2 linked regions of the Sphaerotilus microaerophilus genome follow. The protein of the gene in region 1 interacts with the protein of each later gene in a pairwise test. Links are inferred from orthologs where the notes say so. Each region holds a gene or a part of one and is shown on either strand. Other genes may lie near its edges.

Evidence for each region.
Region 2: the proteins of rlmN (region 1) and ftsZ interact in binary tests that used the Escherichia coli proteins (3 or more experiments, as listed by UniProt). The link is inferred for Sphaerotilus microaerophilus from one-to-one orthologs.

Annotation. Positions count from the first base shown.
Region 1 is NZ_AP025730.1:4,359,436-4,362,632, forward strand. The notes cover bases 60-2,942. They hold rlmN (dual-specificity RNA methyltransferase RlmN), read right to left. Parts: upstream 2,137-2,942; coding sequence 982-2,136; downstream 60-981. Other genes in these bases: NGK70_RS18590 (helix-turn-helix domain-containing protein), read right to left, coding at 60-87; pilW (type IV pilus biogenesis/stability protein PilW), read right to left, coding at 80-952; ndk (nucleoside-diphosphate kinase), read right to left, coding at 2,224-2,649; NGK70_RS18610 (pseudouridine synthase), read right to left, coding at 2,793-2,942. Outside these bases: more of NGK70_RS18590, read right to left, coding at 1-59; more of NGK70_RS18610, read right to left, coding at 2,943-3,197.
Region 2 is NZ_AP025730.1:1,367,481-1,370,779, reverse strand. What follows is about bases 88-3,072. They hold ftsZ (cell division protein FtsZ), read right to left. Parts: upstream 2,222-3,072; coding sequence 953-2,221; downstream 88-952. Other genes in these bases: ftsA (cell division protein FtsA), read right to left, coding at 2,412-3,072; lpxC (UDP-3-O-acyl-N-acetylglucosamine deacetylase), read right to left, coding at 88-768. Outside these bases: more of lpxC, read right to left, coding at 1-87; more of ftsA, read right to left, coding at 3,073-3,299. UniProt on the Escherichia coli protein: Essential cell division protein that forms a contractile ring structure (Z ring) at the future cell division site. The regulation of the ring assembly controls the timing and the location of cell division.

The sequences.
Region 1 (3,197 bases):
GCGCAGCAGGGTCCCGGCAGACGCACCCGCAGGCTCGGACACGGGTCCGGGCGCTACAGCGATGGCGGTCGGGTCGACGTCAGTCATCAAACTTTCCTTGCTCATACGCGGTGGTTTCCCGCGCGTTCGGGTAGCGCGAGCGCAGCTGCTGGCCCCACTCCTCGGCGCCGGCCAGGTTGCCGCGGCGGCGCTCGATGCGTGCGGCCAGCCACAGGGTCTGCGCGTTCACCAGCTCGGGCACCTGGTTGACGCGCTGTACATAGAAACGCGCCCGCTCCGCCTCGTTGCGGCGCAGCAGCACCTCGGCCAGCTGGAAGGCGGTGGAGGGGTTGCCCGCATCGATCTCGTAGCTGCGCAGCAGCAGTCTCTCGGCGGTGGCCAGGTCGCCGGCTGCGGCCTCGCACACGCCCTGCGCCAGCAGGGTGCGGCTGGCCTCACGGTACTGCGGCACCGCCAGGGCCGCCTCGAACCGGCTGCGGGCCTCCGGGAAGCGCCGCTGCCGGCAGAGGTACCAGCCATAGTTGTGCAGCGCATCGGCATCGTCCGGGCGCAGGGCGAGTGCACGCCGGAAGCTGTCCTCGGCCAGGGCATGCTCGCCCAGGCTGGCGTAGATCAGGCCGCGCAGGTTGTAGGCGCCGGCGTTGTCCGCATCGATGGCCAGCGCCCGCTTGACCTCGTCCAGCGCGGTCGCAGTCTGGCCCTGGCTGAAATAGGCCGAGGCCAGCTCCAGCCGGATGCGCGCCCGCTTGGCCAGGTCGGTCTCGTCCGACGCGGTCACCAGGTCGCCACGGCCGCCCAAGCCACCCGAGGGGGCTGGCGACGCCGCACTGGTGCCCCCCTCGGACATCGCGACGCAGCCGGTCAGGGCCATCGACGCAGCGCAGAGGGCCGGCAGCACAAGCCGGCTGGCACGTCCTGCGAAGAGGATCAAGGCAACCTGGCGCAGTGACATCGACATTCCTTCCTGCATGGCATCAGGCATCAAGCATTGGGCGCACGGGCGGCCGCGGCGCGCGGCAGCGGGCCCCGCACCAGGAGGCGTTCCTGCACGCGGGTGCGGTCCTGCACCTCGCCGGCGAGCTGGCCGCAGGCGGCGTCGATGTCGTCTCCGCGCGTGCGTCGCACCGTCGTGACGATGCCACCGTCCATCAGCACCTGGGCAAAGGCCTGCACCCGCTCGTTGGGCGAACGGCGCAGGCCCGACTGCGGGAAGGGGTTGAAGGGAATCAGGTTGAACTTGCAGGGCAGGCGACCCACTGGGCCGCGCGCCGACACCAGCGCCAGCAGCGCGCGCGCATGGGCATCGCTGTCGTTGACGCCGTCGAGCATGCAGTACTCGAAGGTGATGAAGTCGCGCGGCGCGCGCTCCAGGTAACGTTGGCAGGCCGCCAGCAACTCGGCCAGCGGGTACTTGCGGTTGATCGGCACCAGCTGGTCGCGCAGCGCGTCGTCCGGCGCATGCAGCGACACGGCCAGCGCCACCGGCAGGTCCTCACGCAGGCGGTCCATCATCGGCACGATGCCGGAGGTGGACACGGTGAGGCGGCGGCGCGACAGGCCATAGGCATGGTCGTCGAGCATCACGCGCAGCGCCGGCACGAGCGCGGCGTAGTTCTGCAGTGGCTCACCCATGCCCATCATCACCACGTTGGTGATGACGCGCGGATCGGGGCCCGGGCGCGCCGCACCAGCGCGGCGCAGGCTGCGCTCGGCATGCCAGAGCTGGGCCAGGATTTCGCCTGTCGTCAGGTTGCGGGAGAAGCCCTGGTGCCCGGTGGAGCAGAAACGGCAGCCGACTGCACAGCCGGCCTGGGAGGAGACGCACAGCGTGCCGCGGTCGTCCTCGGGAATGAACACCGCCTCGACGGCGTTGCCCGCCCCCACGTCGAACAGCCACTTGACGGTGCCGTCGGCCGAGCGGTGCTCGGAAATCACGGGCAGCGGGCGGACCTCGGCCACGCCGGCCAGCTTGGCGCGCAGCGATTTGGCGAGGTCGCTCATGCGGTCGAAATCCGCCTCGCCACGCTGGTGGACCCAGCGCATCAGCTGGACGGCGCGGAAACGCTTCTCGCCGAGCGAGTCGCAGTAGGCGGCGAGGCCGTCGAGATCGAAATCGAGGAGGTTGACCGCGGTCATGGGCAGGGATGCAGGTAGGAGCGCACTGTAACGACTTGCGCGCCCCGACCGCGCCGCTGGATCAGCGGCCCGCAGGGGCCAGGGGATTCAGCGGCTGTAGACGTTCATGCCGGGGAAGAAGAACGCCACTTCGACGGCAGCGGTTTCAGCCGCGTCGGAGCCGTGCACGGCGTTGGCGTCGATCGAGTCGGCAAAGTCGGCGCGGATGGTGCCCTTGTCGGCCTTCTTCGGGTCGGTGGCGCCCATCAGCTCACGGTTCTTCAGGATGGCGTTTTCGCCTTCCAGCACCTGGATCATCACCGGGCCGGAGATCATGAAGTTCACCAGGTCGTTGAAGAACGGGCGGGCCTTGTGCACGGCGTAGAACTGCTCGGCGTCGGCACGCGACAGCTGCACCAGCTTGGCGGCAGCGATCTTCAGGCCGGCGCCTTCAAAGCGGGCGTAGATCTGGCCGATGACGTTCTTGGCGACGGCGTCGGGCTTGATGATGGACAGGGTGCGTTCGATGGCCATGGAGAGCTCCTGAAAAAATGAAGCAAGGCGGCACCTGCCGCCTTGCAAGGCAAAGCCGTTGATTTTAGCCCGCGGCGCCGGTCAGTCCGGTGACGCTGGAGCGCCGCCACGCGCTGATGCGGTGAGCCTGGGCCCCGGACCGATCAGCGCCGACGGCCGCCGCCGCGGTTCTTGCCCTGGCCACCACCGGGACGGCCGAAGTAGGCATCGGCCCCGATGTAACCCACCGAGGTCTGCATCGGGTCGGGCTGCTTGGGCTCGCCCTTGCGGCGCGGCTCCGGGCCGGACCGGGTGTCCTGGTCGGACGGGCGGCCAAAGCCTGACACGATGCGCTTGGAGCCGGTGGCAAAGCGCCGGTCAAAGGTCTGCTCCAGCGGGTTGGGGATGCGCAGCGGGATGTCGTCGTCGTAGTCATCGCCGCGGGTCTCGCGCTGGTCACGCGGCTCGCGGGTTTGCTCGCGCGGATCGCGTGTCTGATCGCGCTCGAACTGGCCCGGCTGACCGCCATTACCGCCGCCGAACTTGCCCTGGCCCTGGCCCTTGCCGCG
Region 2 (3,299 bases), 3.0 Mb from region 1 along the record:
CAGGGCCATGTCGCCGATGGCGTCGAGGATCTTGTGCTTGACGAACTCGTCGTCGTAGCGCAGCCCCTCGGCATTGAGCACGCGGTAGTCGTCCACCACGATGGCGTTGTCCATGCTGCCGCCCAGTGTCAGGCCGCGCGAGCGCATCATCTCCACGTCCTTGGTGAAGCCGAAGGTGCGCGCCCGGGCGATGTCGCGCCGGTACTGGCCGCTGCCCATGTCAAAGACGTAGCGCTGCCCGGTGGCGTCCAGCGCGGGGTGGTGGAACTCGATCTCGAAGCCGAGCTTGTAGCCATGGTAGGGCTCCAGCTTCGCCCAGATCGCGCTGGACCCCTCACCCTGGCGCACCTCCACGGGCTTCTTCACCTTGATGAAGCGCTTGGGCGCGTTCTGCAGCTCGATGCCGGCGCTTTGCAGCAGGAAGACAAAGGAGGCGGCCGAGCCGTCGAGGATGGGCACCTCGTCGGCGGTGATGTCGATGTACAGGTTGTCCAGCCCCAGGCCGACACAGGCCGACAGCAGGTGCTCGGTGGTCTGCACCTTGGGTGCACCCGGGTCGCCGCCGACCGAGATCGTCGAGGCCATGCGGGTATCGCAGACCATCGTCGCCAGCGCGGGGATGTCCATCGGCTCGGGCAGGTCGGTGCGGCGGAAGACGATGCCGGTGTCCGGGGCCGCCGGTCGCAGCGTGAGTTCGACCTTCTGTCCGCTGTGCAGGCCCACGCCCACGGCGCGGGTCAGGGACTTGAGCGTGCGCTGTTTGAGCATTCCGTGATTTTAGGCGGCGCCCCTTTTCCTGTGGGTGTCCAGCGGGTGTCCGGAAGCATCCGGTTTCCTGTTGCCGCCATGACGAACACCCCGGCACCTGGGGCGGGCGCCGGGGTGAGAGCGGAGGAGCAAGGATCACTGCGTGATGAGCAAGCGGCCAACCGGCAGCTCACCCACCCCCGCCTCAGTCGGCCTGCTTGCGCAGGAAAGCCGGGATCTCGATCTCTTCCATGCCGTTGGACGCCAGCGCGTCCACCCGGGCCGCGGCCTGGGTGCGGTTGGTGCGCCAGACGCTGGGCACGGCGTAGTCCGGCGCGGCGCCGACGCCCGGGTGCGAGGGCTGCACCGGCGAGTTCAGCGGCTGGGTCAGCACCGGGATGTTGTCGGTGCCGGTGCGCTGCTGTGGCTGCATGTGCGCCTGGGCAACCTGCGCATGGACATGGGCATGGGCGTGCACCTGGGTGTTCTGCACCACGCTGATCGGCGCGGCCACGCGCTTGGCCGGGGCCAGGCCGGTGGCGATCACGGTCACGCGCAGGGCGTCGCCCAGGGTCTCGTCGTAGGCGGTGCCGAAGATGACGTGCGCATCGTCCGCGGCGTAGCGGCGGATGGTGGTCATCGCGTTGCGGCTCTCGGCGAGCTTGAAGGTCTGCTTGCTGGCCGCGATCAGCACCAGCACGCCGCGCGCGCCGGACAGGTCGATGCCCTCCAGCAGCGGGCAGGCCACGGCGGCCTCGGCGGCCTTGGTGGCGCGGTCCGGGCCGCTGGCGGTGGCCGTGCCCATCATCGCCTTGCCGGGCTCGCTCATCACGGTCTTGACGTCTTCAAAGTCGACGTTCACCAAGCCCGGGATGTGGATGATGTCACTGATGCCACCCACGGCGTTCTTCAGCACGTCGTTGGCTTCGGCGAAGGCCTGCTCCTGGGTGACGTCGTCGCCCATGACTTCGAGCAGCTTCTCGTTGAGCACCACGATCAGGCTGTCGACGTTGGCCTCCAGCTCAGCCAGGCCGGCGTCGGCCTGCTTCATGCGGCGGTTGCCCTCGAACTCGAAGGGCTTGGTCACCACGCCGACCGTCAGGATGCCCATGTCCTTGGCCAGGCGGGCGATCACCGGCGCGGCGCCCGTGCCGGTACCGCCACCCATGCCCGCGGTGATGAACACCATGTGGGCGCCTTCGAGCGACTGCCGGATGCGGTCGGTCGCCTCTTCGGCGGCCGCACGGCCGGCGTCCGGGCGCGAGCCCGCGCCCAGGCCGGTGTGGCCCAGCTGCAGCAGACTGTGCGCCTGGGAGCGGTTCAACGCCTGTGCGTCGGTGTTGGCGCAGATGAACTCCACGCCCTGCACCCCCAGGTTGATCATGTGGTCCACGGCATTCCCACCGCCGCCACCCACGCCGATCACCTTGATCTGCGTACCCATGTTGAACTCTTCGATCATCTCGATACCCATGCCGTTCTCCTTGCTTGCTCCGTACCGGCCGCCTTTGCCGGCCCGCTCATCTCTTGAAACACCCCGCCGGCCATGACCCCGCCCGTGGATCGGGCCTCTGCGCGGACCTCGCACACCGGCTGTTCGGCGAGGTCCCGGACCCTTGTCGCTGTCGTGAAAACCTGTTCTGCCATCGTGATCGACCTCCCCGTCAGAAACTCTTGAGAAACCAGTCGCGTGCGCGACCGAACAACCCTTGCCCGCCACCGGTCTGCTGCGCGGCCTTCATGCCGCGCGCGCGCGCCAGCCGGGCCTCTTCGAGCAGGCCCATCGCGGTGGCCGAGCGCGGGCTGGCCACCATGTCGTAGAGCGCGCCGCCGTAGGTCGGCAGCCCCTTGCGCACCGGCTTGAGGAAGATGTCCTCGGCCAGCTCGACCATGCCCGGCATCACGGCCGAGCCACCGGTCAGCACGATGCCCGACGAGAGCAGCTCCTCGTACCCGCTTTCGCGAATGACCTGGTGCACGAGCGAAAAGATCTCTTCCACGCGCGGCTCGATCACCCCCGCCAGCGCCTGGCGGCTGAGCATGCGCGGCGCGCGGTCGCCCAGGCCCGGCACTTCGAGCTGCTCGACCGGGTCGGCCAGCAGCTGCTTGGCCACGCCATGCTCGACCTTGATCTCCTCGGCGTCCTTGGTCGGGGTGCGCAGCGCCATCGCGATGTCGCTGGTGATCAGGTCACCGGCGATCGGGATCACCGCGGTGTGGCGGATCGCCCCGTCGGTGAAGATCGCCACGTCGGTGGTGCCCGCACCGATGTCCACCACCGCCACGCCCAGGTCCTTCTCGTCGGCGGTCAGCACCGACAGGGCGGACGCCGCCGGGTTGAGCACCAGCTGCTCGACCTCCAGGCCACAGCGGCGCACGCACTTGACGATGTTCTCCGCCGCGCTCTGCGCCCCGGTGGCGATGTGCACCTTCACTTCGAGGCGGCCACCGCTCATGCCCACCGGCTCCTTGACCTCGTGGCCGTCGATCACGAACTCCTGAGGCTCCACCAGCAGCAGGCGCTGGTCGTTCGGGATGTTGACCGCCTTGGC